Linked DNA regions of Granulimonas faecalis. The protein of the gene in region 2 interacts with the protein of the main gene of each other region in a pairwise test. Links are inferred from orthologs where the notes say so. Each region holds a gene or a part of one and is shown on either strand. Other genes may lie near its edges.

Evidence for each region.
Region 1: the proteins of rplL (region 2) and dnaE interact in binary tests that used the Escherichia coli proteins (3 or more experiments, as listed by UniProt). The link is inferred for Granulimonas faecalis from one-to-one orthologs.

Annotation. Positions count from the first base shown.
Region 1 is NZ_BQKC01000001.1:1,554,100-1,569,600, forward strand. Bases 8,789-13,190 are described here. They hold dnaE (DNA polymerase III subunit alpha), read right to left. Parts: upstream 12,856-13,190; coding sequence 8,989-12,855; downstream 8,789-8,988. Other genes in these bases: OR600_RS07110 (amino acid permease), read right to left, coding at 8,789-8,857; OR600_RS07120 (hypothetical protein), read left to right, coding at 13,025-13,190. In the rest of the region: OR600_RS07085 (amino acid permease), read right to left, coding at 1-435; OR600_RS07090 (APC family permease), read right to left, coding at 439-1,887; OR600_RS07095 (APC family permease), read right to left, coding at 1,983-4,256; OR600_RS07100 (C1 family peptidase), read right to left, coding at 4,317-5,675; OR600_RS07105 (C45 family autoproteolytic acyltransferase/hydrolase), read right to left, coding at 5,757-7,124; more of OR600_RS07110, read right to left, coding at 7,406-8,788; more of OR600_RS07120, read left to right, coding at 13,191-15,501. UniProt on the Escherichia coli protein: DNA polymerase III is a complex, multichain enzyme responsible for most of the replicative synthesis in bacteria. This DNA polymerase also exhibits 3' to 5' exonuclease activity. The alpha chain is the DNA polymerase catalytic subunit.
Region 2 is NZ_BQKC01000001.1:509,009-522,496, reverse strand. The notes cover bases 1-2,790. They hold rplL (50S ribosomal protein L7/L12), read right to left. Parts: upstream 1,691-2,790; coding sequence 1,310-1,690; downstream 1-1,309. Other genes in these bases: rplA (50S ribosomal protein L1), read right to left, coding at 2,619-2,790; rplJ (50S ribosomal protein L10), read right to left, coding at 1,761-2,291; rpoB (DNA-directed RNA polymerase subunit beta), read right to left, coding at 1-1,015. Outside these bases: more of rplA, read right to left, coding at 2,791-3,323; rplK (50S ribosomal protein L11), read right to left, coding at 3,430-3,861; transcription termination/antitermination protein NusG, read right to left, coding at 3,958-4,500; preprotein translocase subunit SecE, read right to left, coding at 4,504-4,869; rpmG (50S ribosomal protein L33), read right to left, coding at 5,047-5,196; tuf (elongation factor Tu), read right to left, coding at 5,406-6,596; OR600_RS02270 (NYN domain-containing protein), read right to left, coding at 7,283-7,846; 23S rRNA (guanosine(2251)-2'-O)-methyltransferase RlmB, read right to left, coding at 7,839-8,858; cysS (cysteine--tRNA ligase), read right to left, coding at 8,861-10,345; cysE (serine O-acetyltransferase), read right to left, coding at 10,348-11,076; ispF (2-C-methyl-D-erythritol 2,4-cyclodiphosphate synthase), read right to left, coding at 11,120-11,599; ispD (2-C-methyl-D-erythritol 4-phosphate cytidylyltransferase), read right to left, coding at 11,601-12,359; DNA integrity scanning diadenylate cyclase DisA, read right to left, coding at 12,356-13,426. UniProt on the Escherichia coli protein: The binding site for several of the GTPase factors involved in protein synthesis (IF-2, EF-Tu, EF-G and RF3). Is thus essential for accurate translation.

The DNA.
Region 1 (15,501 bases), 1.0 Mb from region 2 along the record:
GAGGGCCACGGACGCCCAGTTGCTGCCGTCGCCGAACACGCCCAGGAAGACGGCGTCGAGGGTGGCCGGCAGCAGCACGCCGTAGGCCACCATGGCGAAGATATTGCAGACCCAGTAGCCGTAGGCCACGAGGTAGCCCGCCAGCGGGCCGAAGCCCCGCTCGGCGTAGGTGTAGATGCCGTTCTTGAGCTCGGGCTGCTGGAGCGACAGCACGCGGAACGTGTTGACGACGAAGACCATTCCCACGCCGGTGACGACCCAGGCGAGGGCGACGGCGGCAGGGCCGGAGGTCTCGGCCACGGACTTGGGGAGGTTGTAGACCCCTCCCCCGAGCATGGCCGAGACCACCAGGCACACCAAGCCGAAGAAGCCTATGCGGCGGGTGGGCGTGCCGCCCGCCGGAGCCGCGCCTGCGGCAGCGCCTCTCCCACCCACGGATCAGCCGAAGTCGATCTCGTGCTTGAACACACGAGTCTGGACCAGGTAGTAGATGACGCCGAGGAGCACCCAGCCCCAACCCATGAAGAGAATCTGGGGGTCGATGGAGAACAGGATGGCACCGGTGACCAAGGCGCCGAGGACAGGCAGCACGGCGGACCGCAAGAAGGGCAGCTTGACCTTCTTGCGGCCGAGGGCGTACCAGATGACGCAGATGTTGAGCAGGCAATAGGTGGACAGGGCGCCGAAGTTGCTGAGCTTGGCCACCTGGGTCATGCCGAGCGGGATGAGGAACAGCAGCATGACAAGGGACAGGGCGCACACGAAGAGCGTGGCCACCTGGGGCACGCCGGTCTTCTTGTCCATGATGCCGAGTTCCTTGGGCAGGGCGCCCGAGCGGCTCATGACGTACAGCACGCGCGAGATGGAGGTGGTGGCGGTGAGGCCGGTGAAGGCGCCGAGGGCGATGGCGTTGGCGACGGCGCAGACCACGCCGAACCAGGGGCCGCCAACGGTACCCGCGAGCAGGTAGAAGCCGGTGTCGGCGTGGCCGGCCATGATGGAGCCGGTGGGGTCGACGCAGGTGGCCACGTAGCACATGCCCACGAACATGCAGGCGAGGATGACCACGATGACGAGCATGGACTTGGCCGGCCCCTTCTTGGGGTCCTTGGCCTCCTCGGTGAGGGTCGCCACGCAGCCGAAGCCCACGAACGACATGGCGCCGAGGGAGACGGAGCCCATGAGGCTCTTGGGCTCGATCTTGGACGGGTCGACGAACGCCGTGAGGGTGAAGCCGCTCGTGGAGGGGTGCCCGAGGATGTAGGCGACGCCGAAGACGATGAACATGGCGAAGACCACGATCTCGCAGACCAGGGCGACCTTCTCGACCTTGATGGCGTTGCCGAGGCTTCGGATGGACAGGCACGTAACGAACGTGAGGAAGATGAGGCACCAGGCCCACACCGGCACCTGGGGGAGGTACTGGTTCAGCGCCTGGCCGGCCTGGATGAACATGAGGTCGGGCGTGATGAGGTACTGCAGGAGCATGAGCCAGCCCGCGACGAAGCCCACGGCGGGCGAGATGGTCTGGCTGGCATAGGTGTAGATGGAGCCCGACGACGGGAACAGCGGGATCATCACGCCGAAGGAGAAGACCGTGAAGAGCATGCCCACGGCGCCGATGAGGTAGGACAGGGCGGGCATGCCGTTGGAAGTCTGGAAGATGGAGGCGTAGAGGGCGAAGGGCGCGATGGGCACCATCATGATCATGCCGTAGGACACCATGTCCTTGATGCCCAGCTTCTTGGGCGCCGGTATCTTCTTCTCCGGCGTCACAGGGGCCATGCCGCCCTGGGTCTCGGGGTCGTAGTGGTACCTGAGACCACGCTCGCCCGGGACCGCGACGGTCGTGGCGGACGCTCTCTCCTCCTGGGTGCTCTGGGCCATTTCAGCCTGCTTTCTTGTCTGGTCCGGAAAGGCGCCGGCCGGGACTGGTCCGACCGGCGCCGAGGTGTTTCCTATCTACCCACGGGGGCGTTGGGCTACGCCTTGGGGGCGTCGCCCTCGTCTGCCGCGACGGCGTGCTTGGCCGCGGGAGCGTCGTGGGCAGGTGCGTCGCCCCCGCCTGCAGCGGCGGCGTGTTTGGGCACGGGCTTGGCGGCACCGGCGTCCCCGACAGCGGCGTCCTTGGCGGCCTCCTGCTCCGCGGCCAAGGCCTCCCGGGCGGCGCGCTGGGCGCCGGCGAGGGCGGAGTCGGCCGCGATGCGGTTCTCCTCGGCCTGGATGCGCACCTGCTCGCGGGCCACGGCGGCCTCCGCGTCGGCGAGGGCCCGCTCGTCGGCCTGCTCCGCAGCGGTGGCGGCCCGGGCGTCGGCAGCGGGGTCGGCCGGGACCTTCTCGGCGGCCACCATCGCCGCGGGCGCGGCGGGGACGTCGGGGGCCTGCCTCACTGCCACGTCGGCCGAGGGGGTCGAGGGGTGCTTGAGGCCCGCATCGGCAGACGTGCCGATCTTGGCCGCGCGGGAGATCTGGGGCGGCTGGCTCAAGGGGATGGCGGGGCTCACGCCGCCGGCCGCGTCGATGGCGGGCTTCACGGGGTGGTTGATGGCGGCGGGGTCGTCGGCCGGAAGCGTGCCGGTGGCCTCGGCCTGCTTGATGGCGTCCTCAGGCAGCTTCTCGTTGGGGTCCCACAGGCGCTTGATAGGCAGGCCCATGGGGTTCTGGCCTTCGGAGAGCAGCGAGGTGGGGACGTTGGAGGCAACCGGGGCCGGTTTCTTCAGGCCCTCGACCTGCCAGGTGAACGGGGCGAACTGGTTGGCGGGGTCGGCCCAGTCGTGCTTGCGGGAGACCTGGTAGAGCAGGAAGGAGATGCCGAGGACCACGGCGATGATCACGGCGATCACCACCACATAGGTGACGGGGCTGCCCACCTCCTGGGCCACCTGGGCGGGAGGGATGATGGCGAGCACGATGCCGAAGAGGCAGGAGGCCAGGCCGAGGCAAGCCACCACCCAGGCGCCCACCTTGCCGCCGGGCACCTTGAAGCTGCGGGGACGGTTGGGCTGGTCGTGGCGGAGCTTGAGGAACGACACGAACATGAGCACGTAGTAGAGCATGTAGAGGATGGTGATGGCCTGGGTGATCAAGATCACGAAGCCCTCGATGTTGGGGATGAGGAAGCACAGGAAGGCCACGACGGTCATGAAGGCCATCTGCAGGTACATGAGGCGGCTCGGCATGCCGTGCTTGTTGTTGCTCTGGAGCTGGCGGGGCAAAAAGCCGGAGCGGCCGGCCTGGCCGAGCATGTAGGAGGGGCCGGCCATGTTGGTGACGAGCGACGCCATGCCGGCGCCGAGGCCCGCCCACACGAACACCACGTAGATCCACGGGGCGCCGAAGCACTCTCCTAAGATCTTATAGGTCTGATTGAGGCCGTAGACGAGGTTCATCTGGCTCTCAGGCGTCACGATGGCGATGACCAACGTGCCGGCGATGAAGATGACGAGCGTCAAGATCATGCAGATGAAGATCGAGGCGGGGAACTCCTTCTGGGGGCTCTTGAGCTGCTTGATGTGGGCGGCGTTCATGTCGATGCCCGCAAAGGAGAAGAACACGCCGGCGGCCAGGGAGAGCGTGGCCAGCTTGAAGCCTCCGGAGAACGGGTTGAACGCCTCGGGGGTCACGGTCACATTGGGCTTGTTGCCCTGGGCAAGCCAGACCACGCACATGACGATCATGAAGGCCAGCGGGATGAACGTGCCGATGAGGACGCCGTACTTGGTGATGCGCGCAAAGGCCTTGACGCCCTTGGTGGAGACCCACGTAAGAATCCAGTAGTAGGCAAGCCAGGCCACCATGATGAGGAGCTGGTTCTGGGGGTGGTTCATGAAGTCGACGGCCCAGTCCCAGTCGGGCGTGAAGAAGCCGATTGTGGTGGAGGCGGTGGCGACACCGGAACCGAAGTTGATGGAGGTCTGGAACCAGAGGACCAAAAGGCACGTGAAGGCCAGGCCGGGGCCCATGGCCTCGCCGACCCACCGGAAGATGCCGCCGCGCTGGGACCAGCCGCTGGCAAGCTCGGCCGCCACGAGGCCGGTGGGCAGGAAGAAGACGATGGCGCCGATGACGAAGAGCGTGATGGAGGAGAGGCCGTAGTAGGCCTGCTGCACGTCGTTGGCCACGGAGCCGATGATGGTCACATTCATCATGACCAGGGCCATGAGCGAGATGTACTGGCCCGACTTGTCGGGCCTGGGGGCCGCGGTCACCGCGTCGGCATGCCCCTTCACCTTGTCAAGGTGGTGATGTCCAAACATGGGAGGACCTTTCAAAAATCGAAAGGGGGAGGGGCCCGGCCCCTCCCCTAAGGACAAAAACTAGAGGCTGGTGACCGGGTTGAAGGTGTTCCAGAAGGGCCACACGACCGGCTCGCCCTCGAGGGCCTTCTGCAGCTCGGGCGAGAGGAACGACCTCCTCACGGCCACCTCGTAGACGAACTCGTCGAACCACTCGTCGCTGCAGACGTAGTAGCCGTTGTGGCCCACCTTCTTGCCGTGGGCCTCGGTGCCCCAGGAGTTCTCGATCTTCCATTTGTCGGGCTTGCCGTCCACGATGTTCACGCCGGCAATCATCATGGCGTGGGTGGGCAGGCTCTGGTGCATGGCGAAGCGCTCGGCCTTGTCCATGGAGAACTCGACGCCGAAGAGGTCGTCGAAGTCGTAGAGGTCGGGGCTCATGACGCCGAGCTGCTCGTCGCAGTGCTGAAGCACGTCGCAACCGAACCACACGGGCTCGCCGGCCTTGAGCTGGTCGATGACCGCGGCCTTGAGGGTGGGCATGTCGACGTTGAGGTAGAGGTTCTCGCGCTCGGGGACCTGGTCGGAGTCCTCGATGGCGTAGGTGCGGCCGTAGGGGTTGCCCTCGCCGGGGACGTTGATGACGCCCACGTAGTCGTCGAGGTCGATGCCCACGTAGCGCCTGTAGAACTCGAGGGGCGTGAGGCCGTAGACACCGTGGAACTCCTTCTTGGAGTCGGTGTACTCGAAGTCCACCTTCTGGGGCGGCTCTCCGAAGGCCACGCACAGCACGCGGTAGACCTCGGTGAGCATGGCCTCCTCGGCGGCCTCGACGTCGGCGTCTGCAGCGCCCTCCCTCACCATGGAGCGGAGCTTGAGGGCGTCCTGGCGCAAAAGGTGCGAGAGGACCGTGTTGATCTGGGCGGTGTCGTTGGTGCAGGCCGTCTCGACCATGGCGGCATGGGGCACGACGCCGTACTTCTCGATGAGGCCGCAGACCATGTCCCAGTCGCCGCCGTCCTGCATGGGGGCGTTGACGAGCCACGTGACCTCGCGGTCGTCGAGACCCTTGTCGGCCGTGGCCACGATGTGGTCGAGGAACCAGTTGGAGCGCTCGAGCTTGTTGTAGAAGGCGAGGTAGGCCTGGGAGAGCTCGAAGGTGCCGCGGGGCAGGTCAAGCTCCTTCTCCACGTGGAAGCGGCAGAAGTTGAGGCACGCGAACATCCAGCAGCGGCCGGACTGTTTCTGGTTGGCCACAGCCTCGTCGTCCACATCGATGGAGAACGCGAAGGCCGGGTTGGAGAGCCCCTTGGCCACCTGGATGTCCTCGGACGCGGCGAGGATGCCGTTCTTGGTCACCGCGCGCTCGGCGACGTGCTGGGTCGTGGCGCCCTTGTAGGCCTCGGCCATCCTCGCGATGGATTCCTTGCTCAGTTTCATGGTGTCTACCTCGTCTCCTGTCGTGGCCGCCCCGGCGGCCGCTGTCTTCCTTACGTCTCTATGGGCACCGCCGTGCCGGCCCTACTCGAAGAGGGTCCAGGGCTGGGAGGGGCGGCTCTTGGTGTAGCCCTCCTGCCAGCGCCAGAGCGGGTGATGCTCGAAGAACTCGTCGGCGTCGAACTCCACGCCGTCGGCGCGGCCGTAGCGGCCCCAGAAGCGCATGGCCTCGATGTCGTCGGCGCCCGCCGCCTTGCCGTCGCACGATCCCGCCGGGTAGAAAGGCACGTTCCACACGGCCGCCGGGTCATCGGCCCAGTACTGCGGGTCGACGTCGTAGTGGCTGCAGATGGTGCGGCTCGACGGGTTGTCGTAGCCGGTGTAGACGTCGTAGGTGTCGGCGAGCATCCTCTTGGCGAGCTCGACGTCGATGGAGCCGGAGTGGCGCTCGATGAGCTCCATCCAGCGTTGGCGCCGGGCGCCAGTCTGCTGGCGCGGGTCGTTGAAGCCGTTGTCCTTGCACTCGAGGTTGCGGATGCGCGGGTCGAACACCGCGTTGCAGCCGAAGAAGCAGCCGTCGTGGGTGCGGTCGAGGGACTGGAACTTGAGGCCCTGCTCGTAGCGGGCCACCTCGCCGGTCTTGGTGTCGGCGACAAGCCACGCGTTGGCGTAGCCGCCGTTGTTGCCCTCGTCGATCAGGCGCACGAAGTCGTCGATGGAGTCGGCGAACTGCACGGCGTTGCGGGCGCGCACGTACTCGGGCATGCCGCCCTCGTCGTAGCCGGAGAAGCCGGCCAGGGTGGTCTCGGTGACGGCCAGGCCGGCATCGTTGACGTAGTAGTCGGTCATGGAGTCCACATAGCACGGCACGGTCTGCATGACGAAGCGGCGCCCCTCGTCGGGCGTGACGTCGAGGCAGACGTTGAAGTACTGGCCCGCCCAGAACTCGTCGAACGACTCGTGGGCGATGACGGGGCGACCGTCGGCGGTGGCGCCGCCCGTGGCCACGATGGCCGAGCAGTGAGAGGCTTTGTGGGTCATGATGTTCTCGGGCATGGCCCCCACCACCTTGGCGGCGTTGAGGGGCCACCAGTACCCGGTGACCTCGTAGTAGGCGTTCCAACCAATGAGGTCGTCCACCGTGGAGGGGACGCCGGCCGCCGTGAGGCCGTCGGCCATGCCGCGGAGCTCGTCCATGAGGCGCTCGGGGATCTTATCCTTGTGCAGGCGCACGGCCTGCTCGCAGAACCACTGGTAGCTCATGCCGTAGGTCTGCAGCGTCATGTAGTCGTACACACGGAGGGCGTCGGCGTACTCGTCGGCCAGGAGGTAGCCCTCCTGGAACCCGCACTCGTAGGGCGTACCCGCCACCTTCACGTGGTGCCATCCCGCCACGTCGACCCTCGACGCCCCGTCGATCATGGCCTGCTGCCTGTCCGTGAGACCGCCCATGGGACCCCCTTGGTTGCCGGAACCTTTTCAGAGGGGGGTAGTACCCCTTTTTGTTTTCAAAAACCACGGGTATGCCCTCGTAACATCGATATATGCATACCTTATATTTAATATATTTTAGATACTTATTTTTAATCGAACCCCTCGGCCCGGTATGCCACGGGCCTGAAAGTTGCGGACGGTCAAATTAAATACATTGTAGGGACAGCGGTTGTGGAGAAAGCGTGCCCGTAGCTAAAAAATGAGGTAGGCCCTTCTTTTCTGTCCGTGCCCCCAAAGACTCAAGCAAGGACCTGCAACGCGAAACCCAGAACCGACGCCGCGGCCACGGCCACGATGGCCACCATGGCCGCCCGTTCCCACGCCTTGAGCGGGACGCCCCGCCCCGACTGGCGCAGCCCCACGAGGAAGAGCGGGAGGCCCAGGGCGAAGACGATGCTTGCGAGCATGAGGTTCTCCACCCCCGCGGCGACGAGCAGCACCACGCCGAACAGGCAGCCGGCGGCGCCGACGAGGAAGGCCCGGGGCCTCGGCACCCCCGGGGCCTGCCAGTCGCTCCCCACCACGGCCTCCTTGACCAGGAACAGGCAGCAGCAGAAGTAGGCCGGCACCGTCATCACCGAGGTGATGGAGACCATGGTGTCCCACGCCTCAGAGCCCAGCAGGCAGGCGAGGACCAGGAAGAGCTGGGTGAGGGCGGCGCAGGCCAGAAGGGAGCGCCCCGGGGCGCCGAAGCGGTTGCGGGAGGTGAAGCGGGCCGGAAAGATGCCGTCGGCCGCCGCCGACGTGGGCATCTGGCCCTGCATGCACATCCACACGAGCCACGACGACAGGATCGACACCACGATGCCCACCGAGACGAGGACCCTCCCCCAGTCGCCCGCCAACGCCAGGAGAATCTGGGCCGTGGAGGGCGAGGCCATGGCGGCGATGTCGTCCTGGGAGAAGACGCCGAAGGGCACCGTGGACACGAGGACGTAGAAGACCAGGGCCACGGCCAGGGCTAGGGTGACCGCCCTGCCCACCGCCTTCTGGCTCGTGGCGTCGCCGGAGACCACCACGGCCCCCTCGATGCCGATGAACACCCACAGGGTAACCATCATCACGTCGGCCACCTGGCCCGCGAGGCCGTCGGCCGTGCCACCGGGGGCGGCCGGGGCCGAGCCGAAGAAGCCTCCGGAGAAGACAGCGGGGTCGAAATGGGCGGCGCACACCGCCACGAAGACCGCCACGGGCACGAACTTGGCCACGGTGCCCACGATGTTGAGCACCGACGCCTGCTCCACGCCGCGCCGTGCGAGGGCGAAGACCGACCACACCACCACTGAGGCGCCCAGGAGGGCGGGCACGGTGTTGCCGGCCCCGAAGGCGGGCACCAACGGCGAGAGGGTTGCCATGAGCAGCACCCCGTAGGTGGCCATGGCGCAGCAGGACGTGCACCAGTAGCCCAGCATCACCAAAAAGCCGACAAGCCTGCCGAAACCCCGTTCTGCGTAGGCGTACACGCCGTTGGTGAGCTCGGGACGCACCTGGGCGAGGATGCGGAAGGTCCCCACCACGAACCACATGCCCAGACCGGTGAGCAGCCACGCCACGAGGGTGGCCCCGGCCGAGGCATGGGCGGCCACGGCGCCGGGCAGGGAGTAGATCCCGCCCCCCACCATGGCCGAGACCGAGATCCCCACGAGCCCCACGATCCCCACGCGCTCCGGAACGATCCCGCCCTTGGCCATGTCGCTGTCCCCCGCTCCCGTCGCAGCAGTGAAAAAAGACGGCCCCACTCAGCGCGGGGCCGCCGGCACTCCTTCTTGTGGGTTCCCCATATGGGGGTCCCTGATTCAGCCGCGGCGCGGCGGGCCGGCGCCTAGGCCACCTGCACCTTGCCCTGGGCGTCCACGAGGGCCGCCACCTCGGCGTAGAGCACCACGGACTGGGCGTCCACGGTCACGGGCATGGAGAGGCGCATGAGCCCCGCGCCACCGTCCACGTAGAGCTCCAGGGAGTCGAGGCCGCCGTGGCGTGACGCCGAGCGGGAGAGCGCCGAGAGGAACTCCTTGGTGACCCCTTCCGCGGGCATGAGCACCTCGAGGGTCTTGGGGCGGTTGGCCTCGTCGTCGAGCAGCAGCGGCTCCACCGACTGGGCCATGAACTGGTCGCCGCGGTCGGAGCGGTCCACGCGGCCCTCGATGCGCAGGAAGATGTCGCCGTCCTCGTCGGGGAACAGGAGCGACGCGCACTTGGAGTAGGTCTTGGGAAAGACCACGACGTCGATCTTGTTCTCCATGTCCTCCAGGGTGACGATGGCCATGGGGTCGCCCTTCTTGGTGGTGCGCTTCTGCACCGTCGAGGCCATGCCGGCGAGCCAGATGGTGCGCTCGTCGTCAACGGCGCGCATCTCGGTGACGCCGTCGTCGGCCGTGTGCTCGTAGCCGTTGAGCACCTCGCCGATGGAGTAGCTCCGGGCCTTGGTGAGGGCGTACTCATAGGGACGCAGGGGGTGGTCGGACACGTAGATGCCCAGCACCTCCTTCTCCTGGGAGAGCTTGAGCGTGCGGTCCCACTCCTCACCGTCGGGTTCGGGGACGTCGGAGGCGAAGCCGGAGTCGGCGACGTCGGCGAACATGTCGAAGAACGAGACCTGACCGGCGGCGCGGTCCTTCTGGCGCTTCACGGCGGCGTCGAGGATGTTCTCGGGGTTGGCCTTGTCGACGAAGTGGGCCAGCTGCTTGCGGGTGTAGCCCGTGGAGTCGAAGGCCCCGGCCTTGATGAGGGCCTCGATGACGCGGCGGTTCACCTGCGTGGTGTCCACGCGATCGCAGAACTCGTGGATGGTGGCGAAGGGGCCGCCCGCGGCGCGCTCCTTGAGGATGAGCTCGGCCGCCCCCTCGCCCACGCCGCGGATGCCGGCGAGGCCGATGCGGATGCCCTCGGGCACGGCGGTGAACTCGATGCCGCTCTCGTTGACATCGGGGGGCAGCACGTCGATGCCCTCCTGGCGGCAGGCGCCGATGTAGTGCACGATCTTCTCGGTCTTGCCGGTGTAGCTGGTGAGCACGGCCGCCATATACTCGCGGGGGTAGTAGGCCTTGAGCCAGGCGGTCTGCATGACGAGGATGGCGTAGCCGGCCGAGTGGCTCTTGTTGAAGGCGTAGGAGGCGAACTCGAGGACGTCGTCCCAGATCTTCTGGGCCACCTCGCGCTTGTAGCCGTTCTTGACCGCGCCGTTGACCCAGTGGTCGTAGGTGGTCTCATCGGCGCCGTCGTCCCAGTGGAAGACGGTGCTCGTAAGCAGCTTGATCTTCTTCTTGGCCACGGGCTTGCGGATGCGGCTGTCGGACTCGCCGGCCGAGAAGCCGCTCATCTTGACCGAGATCTTCATGACCTGCTCCTGGTAGACCATGGTGCCGTAGGTCTCGTCCAGGATGTCGGACAGGCGCTCGTCGTAGAAGGCCACGGGCTCGCGGCCGTTCATGCGGTTGATGTAGGAGTCCACCATGCCGGCGCCCAGGGGGCCCGGGCGGTAGAGGGCGATGAGGGCCACCACCTGGCGGTACTCCTTGGGCTGCATGGACTTGATGGTGGCGGTCATGCCGCCGGACTCCACCTGGAAGACGCCCGCGGTGTGGCCGCGGCCCATGAGGTCGAAGATGGCCGGGTCGTCGAAGGGAATCTTGTCGACGTCGATGTCCACGCCGGTGGACCCCTCCTTGAGGGTGGCGCGCACGGCCTCGGGGGCGGCCTCGGCGTCGGCGGCGGTACCGTGGTTGGCGCGGATGTTGGCGAGGGCCTTGGAGATGACCGTGAGGGTGCGCAGGCCCAGGAAGTCCATCTTGAGCAGGCCCATGTCGGCCACGTCGTGGCCCTCGTACTGGGTGATCTCGAACCCGCCCTTGGTGTCGAGCTTGGTGGGCACGTGGTCGTTCACCGGCGTGGGGGCGATGAGCACGGCGCAGGCGTGGACGCCCTCGCCTCGGGTGAGGCCCTCGATGGAGAGGGCCGTGTCGATGATGTCCTTGGACTCCGGGTCGTGGCCGTAGGCGTCGGCGAAGTCCGGGCTGTAGAGGTCCTCCTTGCCCGGGGTCTTGTCGAGCACCATCTTGAGCTTGGCCTTGGGGTCGCCCGACACCATCTTGGAGAGCTTCTGCCCCATGTAGACGGGCTTGCCCAGCACGCGGTTGGCGTCGTTGATGGCCTGCTTGGCCTTGATGGTGGAGAAGGTGATGACGTGGCACACGCGCTCGGGGCCGTAGAGCTCGCGCACGTGCTGCACGACCTCCAGACGCCGCTCGTCGTCGAAGTCCATGTCGATATCGGGCATCTCGGAGCGCTCCGGCGAGAGGAAGCGCTCGAACATGAGGCCGTTCTCCAGGGGGTCGAACGTGGTGATGTTCATGGCGTAGGCCACGATGGCGCCGGCGGCGCTGCCGCGGCCCGGCCCCACGCCGATGCCGTGGTCCTTGGCCCACTGCACGTACTCCTGCACGATGAGGAAGTAGTCGGCGAAGCCCTTCTCGCAGATGACCTTGTACTCGTACTCGAAGCGCTCGAGGATGGACTCGCCGCCGATCTCGCGCTCGCGCCAGTCGTCGCCGTAGCGCTTGGCAAGGCCCTCCTCGCACTCCTTGCGGAACCGCTCCTCGGAGGTCTCCCCCTCGGCGAGGCCGGGGAACTTGGGCAGGTACATGTGGGTCCAGTCGAGCTCGAAGTCGCACTTGTCGGCGATCTCGAGGGTGTTGTCGCAGACCTCGGGGCACCAGTCGAAGAGCGCGCGCATCTCCTCCTCGCTCTTCATGTAAAACTCGCCCTGACCCGACCCCGGCGGGTTCTGCGTCATCTGCATGCGGTTGGTGTCGTCGAGGGTCTTGCCCATGCCGATGCAGCTCACCACGTCCTGCATGGCGGCGTCGGTACGGGTGAGGTAGTGGAAGTCGTTGGTGGCCACCACCTTGACGCCGATGGCCGCGGCCATCTCCAGGAGCGTCTCGGTGAGGCGGCGGTCGGTCCAGCCGGGGAAGCGGTCCTCGAAGTCGAGCCCGTGCTCCTGGACCTCGAGGTAGAAGTCGCCGGGGGCGAAGGTCTCCTTGAAGGTCTTGGCCCAGCGCAGGGCCTCGCCGGGGTTGCCGGTCATGATGTTGCGCGGGATGATGCCGGCCACGCAGGCGGAGGTGCAGATGACGCCCTCGGAGTGCTCCTGGAGCATCTCGAGCGTGACGCGGGGCTTGTAGTAGAAGCCCCGGGTGGCGGCGTCCGACACGATCTTCATGAGGTTGACGTAGCCGGTCTCGTTCTTGGCCAGGAGGATCATGTGGTAGTACTCGGGCTTGCGGTCGCGCCGGAGCTCGGAGTCCGGCGTGAAGTAGACCTCGCAGCCGAAGATGGGCTTCACGCGGGGCTTGGGCTTGACCTCGTCCAGGGGGCGACCGGCCTCGTGGCAGGCCATGTCGGCCTCCCACTGGGCGTGGCGGCGCTCGTCGGACGCGTCGGGCTCCTCCACGGGGCGGCCCTTCTCGAGGTTGTCCTTGTCGTGGAACCACTGGTCGTAGTCGGGCTCCGCGTGGTTGACGGCGTCGGTGGCCCGGGCGAGGGCCGGGACGCCGCACATGTTGCCGTGGTCGGTGATGGCCACGGCGGGCATGCCGAGCTCGACGGCCCGGGCGACCATGTCCTCGACGCGCGTGGCGCCGTCGAGCATGGAGAAGTCGGTGTGGTTGTGCAGGTGCACGAATGCCATGGCATGACTCCGTAGGGTCGTAGGGACGGTCGTGCCGCGTTGGCGGGTCCTTGATACTACCCGACACGGGGGCTGGCGGAGAAGGTTCTGGAAACGCCCCACGCCAAGAAAACGGGGACCGACTCGGGGCATATTCCCCTTCCTGGCAGGAGACGAGGAGGAAACCGCCATGGACACGACCCATCTCATCGACAAGACCGGGGCGGGGTCGGTCATCCACTCGTCCACCGTGGCCGAGGAGCGCTTCGTCAACCTCTCCCACACCGACCCCCTGGCCGCCTTCTGCTTCGCCGTGGGCGTGCTCTCCATCGTCCTCATCGCCGCATCCATCGGCTCCGCCAGGCTCAAGAGCCGCTTCAAGTGGCTGGGGACCATGGGCGGCAAGTTCGCCCTCATCCTCGTGGGGGCGTTCTTCCTCCTGCTGCCCATCGCCATCCACCTGCCCGGGTCCCACGGCGACCTCTGGCCCGGGCTCGCCCAGGCGGTGCCGGCCACGTTCTACTTCACCGTCAACATCACCGGCGTGGCGGGCGAGCTGGAGGAGTGGACGCCGGTCATCCACCAGGTGATGGGCGACGGGTTGCTCTCCCTGCTCTACTACCAGGTGCTCTGCTTCTACACCGTGGCGGCGCCGGTCATGCTGGCCCTCACGGCCGTGGACTTCTTCGCCAACGGCTTCACGGGCCTGCTCCTCTATGTGGAGAGCGCCAAGAAGTCGGTCCTGGGGCGCGACATCTACGTGTTCTACGACCTCAACGACAACACCGTCACCCTGGCCAAGGACCTGCTCGACCACGTGCAGAAGGGCGGCAGGCGAAGCCGCTCCATGCCGCTCCTGGTGTTCTGCGACCTGTCGAGCGCCGCCGTCGCCGACGGCAACGGCATGGCCCAACAGGTGCGTGAGGAGGCCTACGGCTGCGCCACGGTGGTGTTCACGCCCCTGGGGCTCGAGAGCGTGCCCGGCCACCTGGCGCGCTGGACCCAGACCCGCTGCAACGTCTACTACCTCGTGGTATCCGACGACACCGACGACAACGTGCGCGCCACCATCGCCCTGTGCGACACCCTCACGAGCCAGATGGTCTCGTGGGAGATGGGCGCGCGGGCCTGGGACGTCGACCGCGTGGGCGCGCGGCCCTCCCTCACCGACCGCACGCGCCGCTACGCCGGCAACATCCACGTGTGGTGCGTCCACGGCAACCCCGACGACGACCTCATCTTCGACTCCCTCCCCCACCGCCGCCCCGACGAGGAGGTCCTGGCGCGCCTCTTCAGGCGCAACCGCGGCCACGGCTCCAAGGAGGAGCGGCGCCGTCGCATCGTGGAGGGCCTCTCCCCGCTCATGGTGCGGGTGCGCGACCTCGTGGAGGTGCGCCTGCTCTCCGAGGAGCGCCAGGTGGTGTGGGACTCCCTCGTGAGCCACCCGCTCACGGAGGTCCTCGACCCCGTGGACGTCTCGGCGGGGCTCGTGCCCCGGCAGCGCCTCGTCGTACTGGTGCTCGGCGTGGGGTCGTTCGGCGCCGAGGCGGTGCGCGCCGCCTTCTGGTTCGGCCGCCTGCCCGGAGTGGAGCTCCGCATCGTGGGCGTGGACCTGGAGGCGGGGAAGCGCCTGGGCGAGCTCGCCGCCATGTGGCCCGGCCTCATGGCCGAACGCGTGCCCGAGGGCGAGCCGTCGTGCCTGGCCGACCTCGCCGAGCCGCTGGCCGAGGACGGGGCGGAGGGGAAGGCGCTGCCCACCGTGTGCCTCGTGCAGGCGGACGCCCGCACCGAGGACCTCTCTCCGCTGCTCGCCGGCAAGGAGGTGGAGGCTCTCTGCTGGGGGCCCGACGGGGCCGGCACCTGCACCGTCTCCATCGGCAGGGAGAGCCGCGTCTACACCGTGACGTGCCTCGGAGACGACGAGGTCGACCTCGACGTGTCCCTGAGGCTGCACCGCACCCTCTCCGAGCGCGTGCTCGCCGGCACGCTCGACGAGGCTACGCCACCCCAGTGCAACCCTCTGGTCTCAGTGCTCGTGCGCAGCGAGGAGGTCCTGGAGTCCGTGCGCAACATCTCCGGCGGCGAGGAGCGGTTCGGCCTGGTGCCGTTCGGCTCCACCGAGGACGTCTTCTCCTACGACTCCATCCTGGCCGCCCCCTGGGAGGACGCCTCGGTCAACCTGCAGGCCGCCTACGACGGCGCCCAGGCGGCCGCGGCGGGGAGGCCCACCGAGGTGGGCCGCGGCCGGGCCATGGAGGACTACAACGCCTACGAGGTGAGGAAGCTCTCCAACCGCGCGGCCACGCGGTTCACGTTCTACCGCCTGTGGTGCCTGGGACTGGGCGACGGGGCGCAGCGCGACGTGTCGGGCGAGCTCCAGGGCCGCTGGCTCGCCAAGCTGGGTGTGGCCCCTGTGCTGGAGCGCCTGGCCGCCGGCGACGCCTGCGCCGTGGCCGCGCTGGCCGGCGTGCGCCCGGGGCCCGCCGGCACCGGTGCCGAGGAACGGGCGGCCCGCCGCAGGGCCCTGGCCGCCGGCGACGCGCGCCTGCGCTCCGAGCACCCGCTCCTCTGCGCCATGGGCGACCTGGAGCACGCGCGGTGGTGCGCCTTCCTCAGGGCCAACGGCTGGCGCGCCCTGGAGGGCGGGTTCGACGGTCTGGAGCGCAC
Region 2 (13,488 bases):
GGAACTGGTTCTGCACGAGCTCGCCCACGGTGCGGACGCGGCGGTTGCCGAAGTGGTCGATGTCGTCGACCTTCTTGGTGGTGTCGCCGTCGCGGAGGGCGAGGAGGTAGCGGAGGGCCGCCACGATGTCCTCGGCCGTGAGGATGGTCTCGTCGGCCGGCACGTCGATGCCGAGCTTCTTGTCGATCTTGTAGCGGCCCACGCGGGCGAGGTCGTAGCGCTGCGGGTTGAGGTAGAGGCCGTCCACCAGCGAGCGGGCGGCGTCCACGGTGGGGGGCTCGCCGGGGCGCTGGCGCTTGTAGATCTCGATGAGGGCCTCGTCGCGGGTGCGGGCGGTGTCGGAGGCCAGGGTGTCGCGCACGATGTCGGAGTCGCCCAGGAGCTCGACGATCTCGTCGTCGGACTCGGCGATGCCGAGGGCGCGGAGCATGACCGTGGCGTTCTGACGGCGCTTGCGGTCGATGGACACCACGAGCTTGCCGCGCTTGTCGACCTCGAACTCGAGCCACGCGCCGCGGGCCGGGATGAACTGCACCTTGAAGACCTCGACGTTGCTGTCGAGCTCCTTGGAGAAGTAGACGCCCGGGGAGCGCACGAGCTGCGAGACGACGATGCGCTCGGTGCCGTTGATGATGAAGGTGCCGCGGTCGGTCATGAGCGGGAAGTCGCCCATGAACACGAGCTGCTCCTTGATCTCGCCCGTCTCCTTGTTGGTGAAGCGGACCTCTACCAGGAGCGGGGCCTGGTAGGTGACGTCCTTGGCCCGGCACTCGGCCACGGTGTGGGCGGGATCGCCGAACTCGTGGTCACCGAAGGTGATCTCCATGGTGCCGGCGTTGTTCTCGATGGGAGAGCTCTCGGCGAAGGCGTTCGCAAGGCCCTCCCCCATGAACCGCTCGAACGACTCCTTTTGAATGGTGATGAGGTTGGGCAGCTCCATCGCAGGGGCGATCTTGCTGAAGCTCACGCGGCCCGTGACGTCGGTGGAGGTGACGGAAGAGTTTGCGGTACGCACCGGGCATTTCCTCCTTATAACGGCATACAGCGGCAATTGTCGCAAGGTAGTAATCTAGCCAAGAACGACGGGCCCGTCAATGAAAAGTATTGACATTGTCGGGGGCTTGGATAAACTATCCCGTTTTACCCCGACGTCCTGCAGGGATGCCCCTCCCCTCACCGCGGCGGATGTGGAGGGTCTGTGATGGGACGGGGCCCTTCGACCGCTCGTCGGCCGCAAGGCCCCGTCGCACAAGAAAAGGGGCCCCGCTCCCATGAGCGGGGCCCCTCGAAGGTTCGGTGGGAACCGGAGTTACTTGATGGAGACGGCGGCGCCGGCCTTCTCGAGCTGCTCCTTGGCGGCCTCGGCCTCGTCCTTCTTGACACCCTCGAGGATGGGCTTGGGGGCACCCTCGACGAGCTCCTTGGCCTCCTTCAGGCCGAGCTTGGTGAGGCCGCGGACCTCCTTGATGACGGCGATCTTGTTGTCGCCGAAGCCCTCGAGCACGACGTCGAACTCGGTCTTCTCCTCGGCGGGCTCGGCGGCGCCACCGGCGGCAGGCATGGCGCCCATCATGACGGGGGCGGCGGCGGACACGCCGAAGGTGTCCTCGAGCTCCTTGACGAGCTCGGAGAGCTCGAGGGCGGGCATGGCCTTGATGGCCTCGATGATCTCATCCTTGGTGACAGCCATGGCTGTTCTCCTTCTTCATAGGCGGGGCGCGCTGGCCCCGGACTTAAAAACGACGGTGATGCGGGAGCGCCTAGGCAGCGGCCTGGCCCTCCTTCTGCTCGGCGATCTGGGTGAGCGCGGTGGCGAGACCCTGGACGGGCCCGTTGAGGACGCGCACGAACCCGGTGAGGGGCGCGGACACGGCCGCGGCCAGACGGGCGAGCAGCTCCTCGCGGCTGGGGAGGTCGGCGATGGCGAGCGCCTGGGCGGCGTCGATGGCCTGACCGTCGGAGATACCGCCGAGGAACTCGACCTTGTTGAGCTCCTTGGAAGTGTCCTTGATGGCCTTGGCGGCCTCCACGGGGTCGACGGCGTAGAACACGCAGGCAGTGGTGCCCACGAGGATGTCGTCGATGTTGGGCATGTCGTGCTCGGCGAGGGCGATCTTGACGATGTTGTTCTTGTACACCTTCATCTCGGCGTCGGCGTCGCGGAGCTTGCGACGAAGCTCCTGGCTCTCCTTGACCGAAAGACCGCGGTAGTCGATGACGAACAGGCCCTTGGAGGAGTCGAGGGACTCGTTGACCTCCTTGAGCATGGCTTCGTTCTTCTTGGATGGCATGGTTACACCTCCTTGAGGGATTTCCCGGGCATGCCGTGCGGCTGAGGGGAAGCCTCGCAAAAGAAGAGGTCCCGTGTGGCGCCAGCCAGACGGGACCTCGAACCATCGGTTTCGAAGACCACCTCGGCAGGCGGGACTCGCGTCCCCTTGGGTCGCCTTGGCGACACCGGCTGTCTCTGGCAGCGGACATGCTGTGATACGTGCAGGAACCAGTATGGCCCCTTGCGCGGGGGAGTCAAGGGCCCTCGACGTCCCCCTCCCCCGCTCCACGAAAAAGGGACGCGCCGGAGCGGCACGTCCCTTCCTGCGATCGTCTGTGCTGGTGCGCTAGTCGTCGAGCAGGTTGCGCACCATGGTGGGGTCGACCTTGACGCCCGGGCCCATGGAGGAGGAGAACGCCACGGACTTGACGTACTTGCCCTTGGCGGAGGACGGCTTCACGCGGAGCAGCTCGTTGATGAGCGCACTGTAGTTCTCCACGAGGTTCTCCACGGAGAAGGACACGCGGCCCATGGGGACGTGCACGATGCCGTAGCGGTCGGCGCGGTACTCGACGCGGCCGGCCTTGAGCTCCTGGACCATCTTGGCGACGTCCATGGTCACGGTGCCCAGCTTGGGGTTGGGCATGAGGCCGCGGGGGCCGAGGATCTTGCCGATGCGGCCGACCTTGGCCATCATCGGCGGGGTGGCGATGGCGGCATCGAAGTCGATGTTGCCGGCCTGGATGGCGGCCACGAGCTCGTCGCCGCCCACGACGTCGGCGCCGGCCTCCTCGGCCTCGCGGGCCTTCTCGCCCTCGGCGAAGACGGCCACACGCACGGACTTGCCGGTGCCGTGGGGAAGGGAGATGGAGCCGCGGACGTTCTGGTCGGCCTTGCGGGTGTCGACGCCCAGGCGCACGGAGGCCTCGACGGTCTCGTCGAAGTTGGCGAAGTGGATGTCCTTCACCGTCTCCATGGCGGCCTTGGGAGTGTAGAGGCGGTTCTCGACCTTGGCCTCTGCGTCGCGGTACTTCTTGCCGTGCTTGGGCATGGTGGTGCCTTCCTGTGGTCAACGGGCGCGCCGCGCCCTCCCACATCGGACCCCTCGCGGGGCCGTGAGGGGAGCCTGTCTCCCCGGGACTACGGTTGTGCCGGTGCTACTCGGCTATGGTGACGCCCATGGAGCGGGCGGTGCCGGCGACGATGCGCTTGGCATGCTCGATATCGTTGGCGTTGAGGTCCGGCATCTTGATCTCGGCGATCTTGGTGAGCTGCTCGTCGGTGAGCTGGCCGACCTTGTCGCGCTGGGGCACGGCGGAGCCGCTCTTGATGCCGAGCTCCTTGAGGATCAGCTTGGCCGCGGGCGGGGTCTTGCAGACGAAGTCGAAGGAGCGGTCCTCGTAGACCGAGATCTCGACCGGGATGATGTCGCCGGCCTGGTCCTTCGTGGCGGCGTTGAACGCCTGGCAGAACTGCATGATGTTGACCTGGGCGGCACCGAGGGCGGGGCCGACCGGGGGCGCGGGGTTGGCGGCGCCGGCAGGGATCTGCAGCTTGATGAAGTTGACGACCTTCTTCTTGGGGGCCATGGTGATAAGCCTTTCTTTGCGCTGTGACGATCGCTATGACACGCGCCGCCCACAGAAGCGTTTCTCACCAAAACGAGGGCGGTGCCGTGTAGCCGGTTAGTGGATGAGGACCACCTGGTCCACGGAGAGCTCGACGGGGGTCTCGCGGCCGAAGATGAGCAGCGTGACCTTGATCTTGCCGGACTCGGGGTTGACCTCAGAGATGGTCCCGTCGAAGTCCTCGAGGGGGCCGGAGGTGACACGGATGGCCTGACCGGGCTCGAAGTCGGTGACGGTGCGGCGCGGGGCGGTGTCGCCCTTGGGGGTGGCGTTGCCCATCATCTTCTTGAACTCGTCACGGGAGAGCGGGCTCGGCTTGCCGTCGATGCCCACGAAGCCGGTGACGCCGGGGGTGTTGCGGACGACGGACCACGTGTTGTCGTCCACCTCCATGCGCACGAGGACGTAGCCGGGGAAGACCTTGTTCTCCTTGGTCTGGCGCTTGCCGTCCTCCTTGAGCTCCGTGACCTCCTCGGTGGGGATCTGGATGTCGACGACCTGGCGCTGGAGCCCGTAGGACTCGATGCGGCGCTCGAGGTCGGTCTTGACCTTGTTCTCGTAGCCCGAGTAGGTGTGGATCACATACCAACGCTTGGCCATGGCCTATCCCCTCAGTCCGGAGTAACCGATGAGCGCGGCCACGACACCGGAGTCGATGAGCCAGATGGCCACACCGAAGACAACGAGGATGGCGACGACGGCGACGGTGTAGTTCTTGAGGTCCTCGCGGGAGGGCCAGACGACGCGCCGCATCTCGGAGCGGACCTCTCCGAAGTAGGAGGTGGCACGCTTGATGAGACCGGGCTTGCCGGACTTGGCGGCCTTGGCGGGGGCCTTGGAGCCCTCGGACTTGGCCGGGGCCTTCTCGGGGGCCTTCTCGGCCATGATCTGGGCCTGGGCCTCGTTGCGCTGACGCTCGGCCTGACGTGCCTTGCGGGCGGCTCGTTTGTTGCGGTCCTTCTTGGCCATGGGGCTCATGTCCTCCACAAAGCTCGGACTTCTCGACTAGACATTAAAAACCGGCCCGTCCCTATAGGGAGGGCCGGTGAATTGGCTGGCAGCCCAGGTAGGACTCGAACCCACAACAAACGGTTTTGGAGACCGCCGCTCTACCATTGGAGCTACTGGGCTGTGTGAGACTCTATTCTAGCGCGTCTCTTTGTGCAGCGTGTGGTGACGGCACCACCGGCAGTACTTTTTGAGCTCCATGCGCTCAGGATGGGTGCTCTTGTTCTTGTAGGTGGTGTAATTGCGACGCTTGCAATCGGTGCACGCAAGGGTGACGAGAGTACGCATGAATGGATTCCTTCCCAAGTACCGGACATGGCCGCTCTTACGTCACAGCCATGCGCGAGTGATTACGCTACCACCCCGCCGGTAAGCCGTCAACAGAGATGGCCCACCAAATCCTACGTTCACGGGATGGGCACGGCAGAGGTGGGAACGGTCGGCAACAAAAAAGCCCGGCACTCGAGGTGCCGGGCTTTCACGATCGAGGAAGCGAGTTACTCGATGATGGTGGCAACACGGCCGTCGCCCACGGTGTGGCCGCCCTCGCGGATGGCGAAGCGGAGGCCCTCCTCCATGGCGATCGGGTAGATGAGCTCACCGGTGATGGTGACGTGGTCGCCAGGCATGGCCATCTCGACACCCTCGGGGAGGGAGATGTTACCGGTGACGTCGGTGGTGCGGAAGTAGAACTGCGGACGGTAGCCGTTGAAGAACGGGGTGTGACGGCCGCCCTCCTCCTTGGTCAGGACGTAGACCTCGGCGGTGAACTTCTTGTGCGGGGTCACCGAGCCGGGCTTGCAGAGGACCTGGCCGCGCTCGATCTCCTCGCGCTTGACGCCGCGGAGCAGGATGCCCACGTTGTCGCCGGCCTCGCAGAAGTCCATGGACTTGCGGAACATCTCGATGCCGGTGGCCACGGAGTTGGAGGTGGGCTTGATGCCCACGATCTCGACCGGGTCGTTGAGGCGGAGCTGGCCGCGCTCGACACGGCCGGTGGCGACGGTGCCGCGGCCGGAGATGGTCATGACGTCCTCGACGGCCATCAGGAACGGCTTCTCGTTGTCACGGGCGGGGGTGGGGATGTAGTTGTCCACCTCGGTCATGAGGGCGCGGATCTGCTCGACCCACTTCTCGTCGCCCTCGAGGGCGCCGAGGGCGGAGCCGCGGATGATGGGGAGGTCGTCGCCCGGGAAGTCGTACTCGGACAGGAGGTCGCGGGTCTCCATCTCGACGAGGTCGATGAGCTCCTCATCGTCCACCATGTCGCACTTGTTCAGGAACACGACGATGTAGGGCACGCCGACCTGACGGGCGAGCAGGATGTGCTCGCGGGTCTGGGCCATGGGGCCGTCGGTGGCGGCGATGACCAGGATGGCGCCATCCATCTGGGCGGCACCCGAGATCATGTTCTTGATGTAGTCGGCGTGGCCGGGGCAGTCGACGTGGGCGTAGTGACGGTTCTCGGTCTCGTACTCCACGTGGGCGACGGAGATGGTGATGCCACGCTCGCGCTCCTCGGGGGCCTTGTCGATGTCCTCGAACGCGGTGAAGTTGGCGCGGCAGCCAGGGGTCTCGGAGAGAACCTTGGTGATCGCGGCGGTCAGCGTGGTCTTGCCGTGGTCGACGTGGCCGATGGTGCCGATATTGACATGCGGCTTAGTACGCTCGAACTTCTCCTTGGCCATGTGCCATCCTCCTTCTGGAAACAGGACTTCCCGCTTCGCAGCCATTGATGCCTACGTGCTAAATATGTCTAGCGGCCCCCGGAGGGACCGCAAGATAACCTGGTAGCGGTGACTGGATTCGAACCAGTGACGCCGCGGGTATGAACCGCGTGCTCTGACCAACTGAGCTACACCGCCATGCTTGAAATGGAGCCCGCGACCGGATTTGAACCGGTGACCTCTTCGTTACCAACGAAGTGCTCTACCGACTGAGCTACACGGGCATGGTGGGGATGCTTGGACTCGAACCAAGGAACCCATAGGGAGCGGATTTACAGTCCGCCGCAGTTGCCGCTGTGCCACATCCCCATCCGTTTTCAAGCCGCGCTGCCAGGTGCTGGACCCACAACGCGCTAGTGATACTACGCCCGGGGCAAATCCGTGTCAACGTATACCCCGGACCCGGGTGTATCCATACCATCGTTTCTGCACAACCCCAGCTAGACAACCCTATACGACCGCCATTACGGGGGTTTCCGATCGGAGGCGCCACCCACGCACCCAAATCGTACCGAGAAAAAAGGCGGCCCGCGGGCCGCCTTCGTCGGTGGGTGGAGCTGATGGTCGGATTCGAACCGACAACCGTCCGATTACAAGTCGGGTGCTCTGCCGTTGGAGCTACATCAGCGCAGGGACGATGATAGCGCTTAGACCCGGCGCCCGAGCAGTGCGTTGAGCTTGGCCGCCGTCTCGGGGTCCAGGCGGTCCTCCAGGCTCATGCGGGACCACGTGCGCTCCTCGCGCTCCCGCTCGATGGACCGGTTCATGGCCGCCACCTCGTGCACGAGCATACGGCTCGACACGCGGGTGACGCCCGGCCCCTCCACCGTGGCCTGGATCGTGCCGTCGGAGGTGACCACCGTGACCCGGCGGCCGGAGTCGCGCGCCTCGGTCACAAGCCCCTCGATGACGGTGTCCGCCGAGACGCCCCTGCGGGAGAAGACCTCCCGCACGCCGCCGCGCCTCGTCTCGGGGCGGTGCTCCCCGCGATTGTTGGCGCCGTCGTAGACGATGACGGCCTCGTACTCGTGCTGGGCGTAGGCGGCGACGTCGGCCAGGAGCGCCTCGCGGGCGCGGCCGAACGGGTCGGTGCCGAGGCGCTCGGGCACGGAGCCGTCGGGCTCGTCGAAGAGGTCCTGGTAGCGGGGGTCGGCGAAGAGCACGTTGTAGCCGTCCACCACGAGGAGGGCCCGAGGGGCCCCCTTAACCACGGTCGACGCCCCCCTCGCGGCCGGCCTCCCGGAGGCGCCGCATCCACTCGTAGGCCATGACCGTGGCGGCCTGGGCCACGTTGAGCGACTCCACGCGGCCGCGCTGGGGCAGGCGGCACGAGAAGTCGCAGCGGTCGAGGAGCAGGCGGCTCACGCCGGTCTGCTCGTTGCCCATGACCAGGCAGAAGCGACCGCCGAGCGGCGCGTCCCAGACGTCCTGCTCGGCGTGCTCGGTGGCCGCGCCGGCCCAGAACCCGGCCTCCTTGAGGCGGTCCACCGCCGTGGCGAGGTTGGAGACGCGCGCGATCGGCACGTGGAGCACGGCCCCGGCCGACGTCTTGTAGGCCCCCACGCCCACGGAGGCGGCGCGGGCCTTGGGGATCACGACGCCGGCGGCGCCCGCGACCTCGGCGGAGCGCACGATGGCGCCGAAGTTGCCCTCGTCGGTCACATGGTCGAGCACGAGCACGAGCGCGTCGCCGTCGCCGGCGGCCGCCACGACGTCCTCGAGGTCGGCGTAGGGGAAGTCATCGAGCTCCACGACCACGCCCTGATGGGCGCCGTGACTCGACATGGCGTCGAGGCGGGCCTTGGAGCAGATGTCCACCTCCACGCCGTCGGCCTCGAAGGTGGCGGCGAGCCGGGCGAGCTTGGGGTCCTGGCTGCCCTTGTTGAGGGCGATGTGGGCGCGCCTCACGGGCACGCCGGCGGCAAGGGCCTCGTCGACGGCGCGGCGGCCCTCCACGAGCACGCGCTCCTCGGCACGCGGCTGCCGGCGGGCGGCCTGCGGGCTCCCCTTGCCCTGGGCACCCCTGCGGCGGTCCCCCTTGGGGGCCTTGGGCGCCTGAGGGCCCGCCTTGCCGGCGAGGCCCGCCTTGCGGCCGTCGCGGCCCCTCCACTGGCGGCCGTCCTCGCTGCTCCAGGCGCGGGGGGCCTGGCCACGGCCCCGGCCGCGCCTCCCCTGCTGCCCGTTGCCCTGCTGGCCCCTGGGGCCCTGGTTCTTGGACGCCATGGTCAGCGCCCCCCTTCCTGACGGGTGATGCGGGTGCCGGCCTGGGTGTCCTCCACCACGAGGCCGAGGTCCGAGACGGCATCGCGGATGGCGTCGGCGCGCGCCCAGTCCTTCGCGGCGCGGGCCGCGGCGCGGGCGTCCACGAGGGCCGCCACGGCGCCGTCGACGTCGTCGCCGTCGAAGCCCACGAGGTCGCGGGCCACGTCCACGAGCCCGGCGGGCAGCGGGTCGGCCTGAGGCCGGACGCTCTCCAGGCCGAGCACCTCGAGGAGCTCCACGAGGGTGTCGGAGGCGCGCAGCAGCGTGGAGGTGCACGCCCCCGCCCCGGCGGCGTCGAGGTAGGCGTTGGCCTGGTTGGCGAGGGAGAAGACGGCGGCGAGGGCCGAGGACGTGTTGAAGTCGTCGTCCATGGCCGAGGTGAAGCCGTCGCGGGCGGCGTCGATGGCGTCGGACAGGGCCTGGGCGGCGTCGCCGCCGCAGCTGGAGCCGTCGGAGTTCTCGGCCGCCCAGCGCAGGTTCCTCGCCGTGGTGCGCAGGCGCTCCAGCGCGCCCACGCAGCCGTCGAGGCGCTCGAACGAGAAGTCGAGCGACGAGCGGTAGTGGGTCTGGAGCATGAGGAGGCGCACGGCGTCGGCCGGGTAGCGGTCGAGGACCTCCTTGAGCGTGTGGAAGTTGCCGAGCGACTTGCTCATCTTCTCGCCGTCGACGCGGAGCATGCCCGTGTGCATCCACAGGTTGGCCAGCGGCTCGTGCCAGCGGCAGCAGGCCTGGGCGCTCTCGTTCTCGTGGTGCGGGAACACGAGGTCGGAGCCGCCGCCGTGGATGTCGATGGGTGTGCCGAGGTAGCGGTGGACCATGGCGGCGCACTCGGTGTGCCAACCGGGGCGCCCCTCGCCCCACGGCGACTCCCAGCTGGGCTCGCCGGGTTTGGCCGCCTTCCAGAGGGCGAAGTCGAGGGGGTCGCGCTTGTCGGAGTTCTCCTCGATGCGGGCGCCCACGAGCAGCTCGTCGACGTTGCGGCCCGAGACGCGGCCGTAGGTCTCGCAGCTGCGCACGGAGAAGTACACGTCGCCCGAGGGCACGGCGTAGGCGTTGCCCTGGTCGATGAGGCCCGAGATCATGGAGACCATGGCGTCGATCTCCTGGGTGGCGCGGGGCCGGATGTCGGGGGCCAGCACGTTGAGGCGCCCCATCTGCTCGATGAAGGCGTCGGAGTAGGTGCGGGCGAGCTCGGCGGCGGTGACGCCCTCCTCGTTCGCGCGCTGGATGATCTTGTCGTCGACGTCGGTCAGGTTCTGCGCGAAGCGCACCTGGTAGCCCTTGTAGACGAGGTAACGGCGGATGACGTCGAACGCGAGGAACGTCCTGCCGTTGCCGATGTGGATCTGGTCGTAGACCGTGGGGCCGCACACGTACATGGAGATGTGCCCGGGCTCCACGGGGACGAGCTCCTCCTTGCGGTGGGTCTGGGTGTTGTAGACGAGCATGGTCACTCCTCAGTGCCGCTGGGTGCCTGGGCGGCTTCGCCGCCGTCAGGTTGGAATCGTACATCTTGGGAGGGGGCCGCCTGGGCGGTGAGGGCGGCCACCTGCTCCTCGAGCTGGGAGATGCGCGCCGTCAGGATCTCGACGGTCTGCTCCATGGGGTCGGGCAGGTACTGGCGCCGGCGGTCCGTGTGGGCCGGCTGCGTGCGCACCCGCACGCCGCAGCGCGTGGTCACGTGCCCGGGGACGCCCACCACGGTGCAGCCGGCCGGGACGTCCTTCACCACCACGGCGCCGCCGCCCACCTTGGAGCCGTCGCCCAGGGTGATGTCGCCGAGCACGGCGGCCCCCACGCCCACGGTGACGTTGTCGCCCAGGGTGGGGTGGCGCTTGCCGGTCTGCTTGCCGGTGCCCCCCAGGGTGACGCCCTGGTAGATCATGCAGTCGTCGCCGACGATCGTGGTCTCCCCCACCACGATGCCGCTGCCGTGGTCGATGAGGAAGCGGCGGCCGATGGTGGCGCCGGGGTGTATCTCGACCCCGAACCGGTGGCGGCTCCACGTGGAGAGGGTGCGGGCCAGGAAGCGGTGGCCGTGGGTCCAGAGCCAGTGCTGACGCCGGTAGGCCCACACGGCGCGCATGCCGGGCGAGTTGACGAGGATGGAGATGGTGGACGTGGCCGCCGGGTCGTGCTCCCGGAAGGCGCGGACGTCCTCGCGTATGGAATCGAACATGGGTGTCCCATCGACGGGGCGGTTCGGGAGGTCGGCGGGGCGCCTAGGGGCGCTCCATGAGGCAGACCGCCCAGGCCTCGATGCCCTCCTCGCGGCCCACGAAGCCGAGGCGCTCGGTCGTGGTGGCCTTGAGTCCCACGCGGGAGACGTCGCATCCCATGGCGCGGGCCATGGCGGAGCGCATGGCGTCGCGGTGCGGGGCGAGGCGGGGGGCCTGGGCGGCGACGGTACAGTCGCAGTCGAGGAGTTCGTACCCAGCCTCCCGCGCGAACCCCATGACGCGGGACAGCAGGACGAGGGAGTCCGCGCCGGCGTAGGCGGGGTCGTCGTCGGGGAAGAGACGGCCGATGTCGCCCAGGCGGCAGGCGCCGCAGACGGCGTCCATGAGGGCGTGGGTCACGACGTCGGCGTCCGAGTGGCCCGCGAGGCCTCGGTCGCAGGGCACGACGACGCCGCCCAGCACGAGGGGGCGCCCCTCGCAGAAGGCGTGCACGTCGTAGCCGTGGCCGATGGAGAGGGCCATGTCACTCCCCTTCCCGCTCGGCGGCCAGGAGGGCGGCCTCGACGACGGCCAGGTCCTCCGGGTAGGTGAGCTTGAGGTTGTTGCGCTGGGCGTCCACCACGGCCACGGGGAGCCCCATGGCCTCCACGAGGGAGGCGTCGTCGGTGCCCACGGAGCGGGCGCGCCGGTGGGCGGCGCGGATGACCTCGATGGGGAACGCCTGGGGCGTCTGCACGACCCAGAGGTTGCCGCGGTCGGGCGTGGCGGACACGGTGCCGTCCCGGACCACCTTGACGGTGTCGGTGCAGGGGCAGCCGGCCACGGCGCCGCCCAGCGAGGCGTCGGCCCGCAGGCGGGCGGCCACGGCCTCGAAGGTATGGGGGCGCACGAGGGGCCGGGCGCCGTCGTGGAAGGCCACGAGGGGGACCTCGGACGAGACGGCGTCGAGACCCGCGGCGCAGCTCGCCTGGCGGTCGTCGCCGCCGGGGACCACCGCGACGGGGAGCGCCAGGGGCAGGCCGGCCACGAGGGCCTCCATAGCGGCGAGGTCGGCGGGGCGGCAGACGAGCACGAGCGCGGCCACGGAGGGGGCGGCGTCGGCGGCGAGGAGCGACCACGCGACGAGCGGGCGGCCGGCGACCTCGACGAGGGCCTTGCCGCCCGGGTGGCCGAACCGCTCCCCGGAGCCGGCGGCGACCACCACCACGGTGAGGTCCGCGCCCGGGTCGGGCGCGGCGACGGCGGCGGGCCGCGCCTCGGCCTGGCAACGGCAGCGGCTCATTCCTTCCTGCCCCACATGCGGTAGAGGCTGTCGGCCAGGATGCCGGGGTTCTTGACGCCGATGTCGTCGAGGCGGCTCGGGTTGTCCTCGATGTCGTCCATGAGCTCCTGGAGGCTGCCGTACTCGTCCACGATCTTGTCGGCCATGCCCTCGCGCACCACGGAGATGCGCGACAGGGTGCGCAGGCCCAGGGGCGCCATGATGGAGTCCTCGCCGAGGCCCTCGTAGCCGAGCATGGCGCCCACGCGCTTGAACGAGTGGAGCTGCGCGGCGTCGAGCTCGTGGAACTGGCGGCGCACCTCCCGGGCGGTCTCCTCGGAGGAGTCGCGGGCGTAGTCGCGGATCATGAGGGTGTACTCGTCGTCCATGTCGCCCACGAGCTGCTCGCGCTGCATGGCGATGGTGCGGCCCTCGCTGCCGAGCTGGTCGATGAGGTCGTCGAGCTCGTCGGCGGCCGTCATGAGCACCTCGAAGTACGAGAAGATCTTGGAGATGTCGGCCAGGGTGACGTAGTTGTCGAGCTCGAGCGTGGTGAGGCGCAGCAGGTTGCGGTCCAGCGCCTGGCGCGTGGACTGGAGGGTCACCAGCAGCTGGTTGACCATGTCCATGATCTCCTGGACGGTCTTGATCTGGAAGGAGCGGCCGTCGAGGTAGACGTTGACCACCTGGCGGCGCTCGGAGACCGAGATGACCATGGCGTTGGTGAGGATGCTCATGCGCGCGGCCGTGCGGTGGCGCATGCCGGTCTCGGAGGTGGGGAGCGACGGGTCGGGGTTGAGGTGGAAGTTCGCCCGCTTGATCTGGGTGAGGTCCTTGTCGATGACGATGGCCCCGTCCATCTTGGAGAGCTCGAACAGGCGGTTGGCCGTGAACGAGATGTTGAGCGGGAAGCCGTCGTCGCCGGCGGCCAGGACGGCGTCGACGTCGCCCACGCAGATGAGGGCGCCGAGCCGGCCGGCGATGATCATGTCAAGGGCGCGGCGCAAGGCCGTGCCCGGCGCTGTCTGGCGCATGGCGCACTCCATGCGCTCGTCCAGGGACAGCGACCGGTCGCAGAAATCCCCCATGAAGACCCTTCTGTCCGAAGCGCCCCGCGACGCGCGGCACGCCCCTTAACCCTAACAAAGCG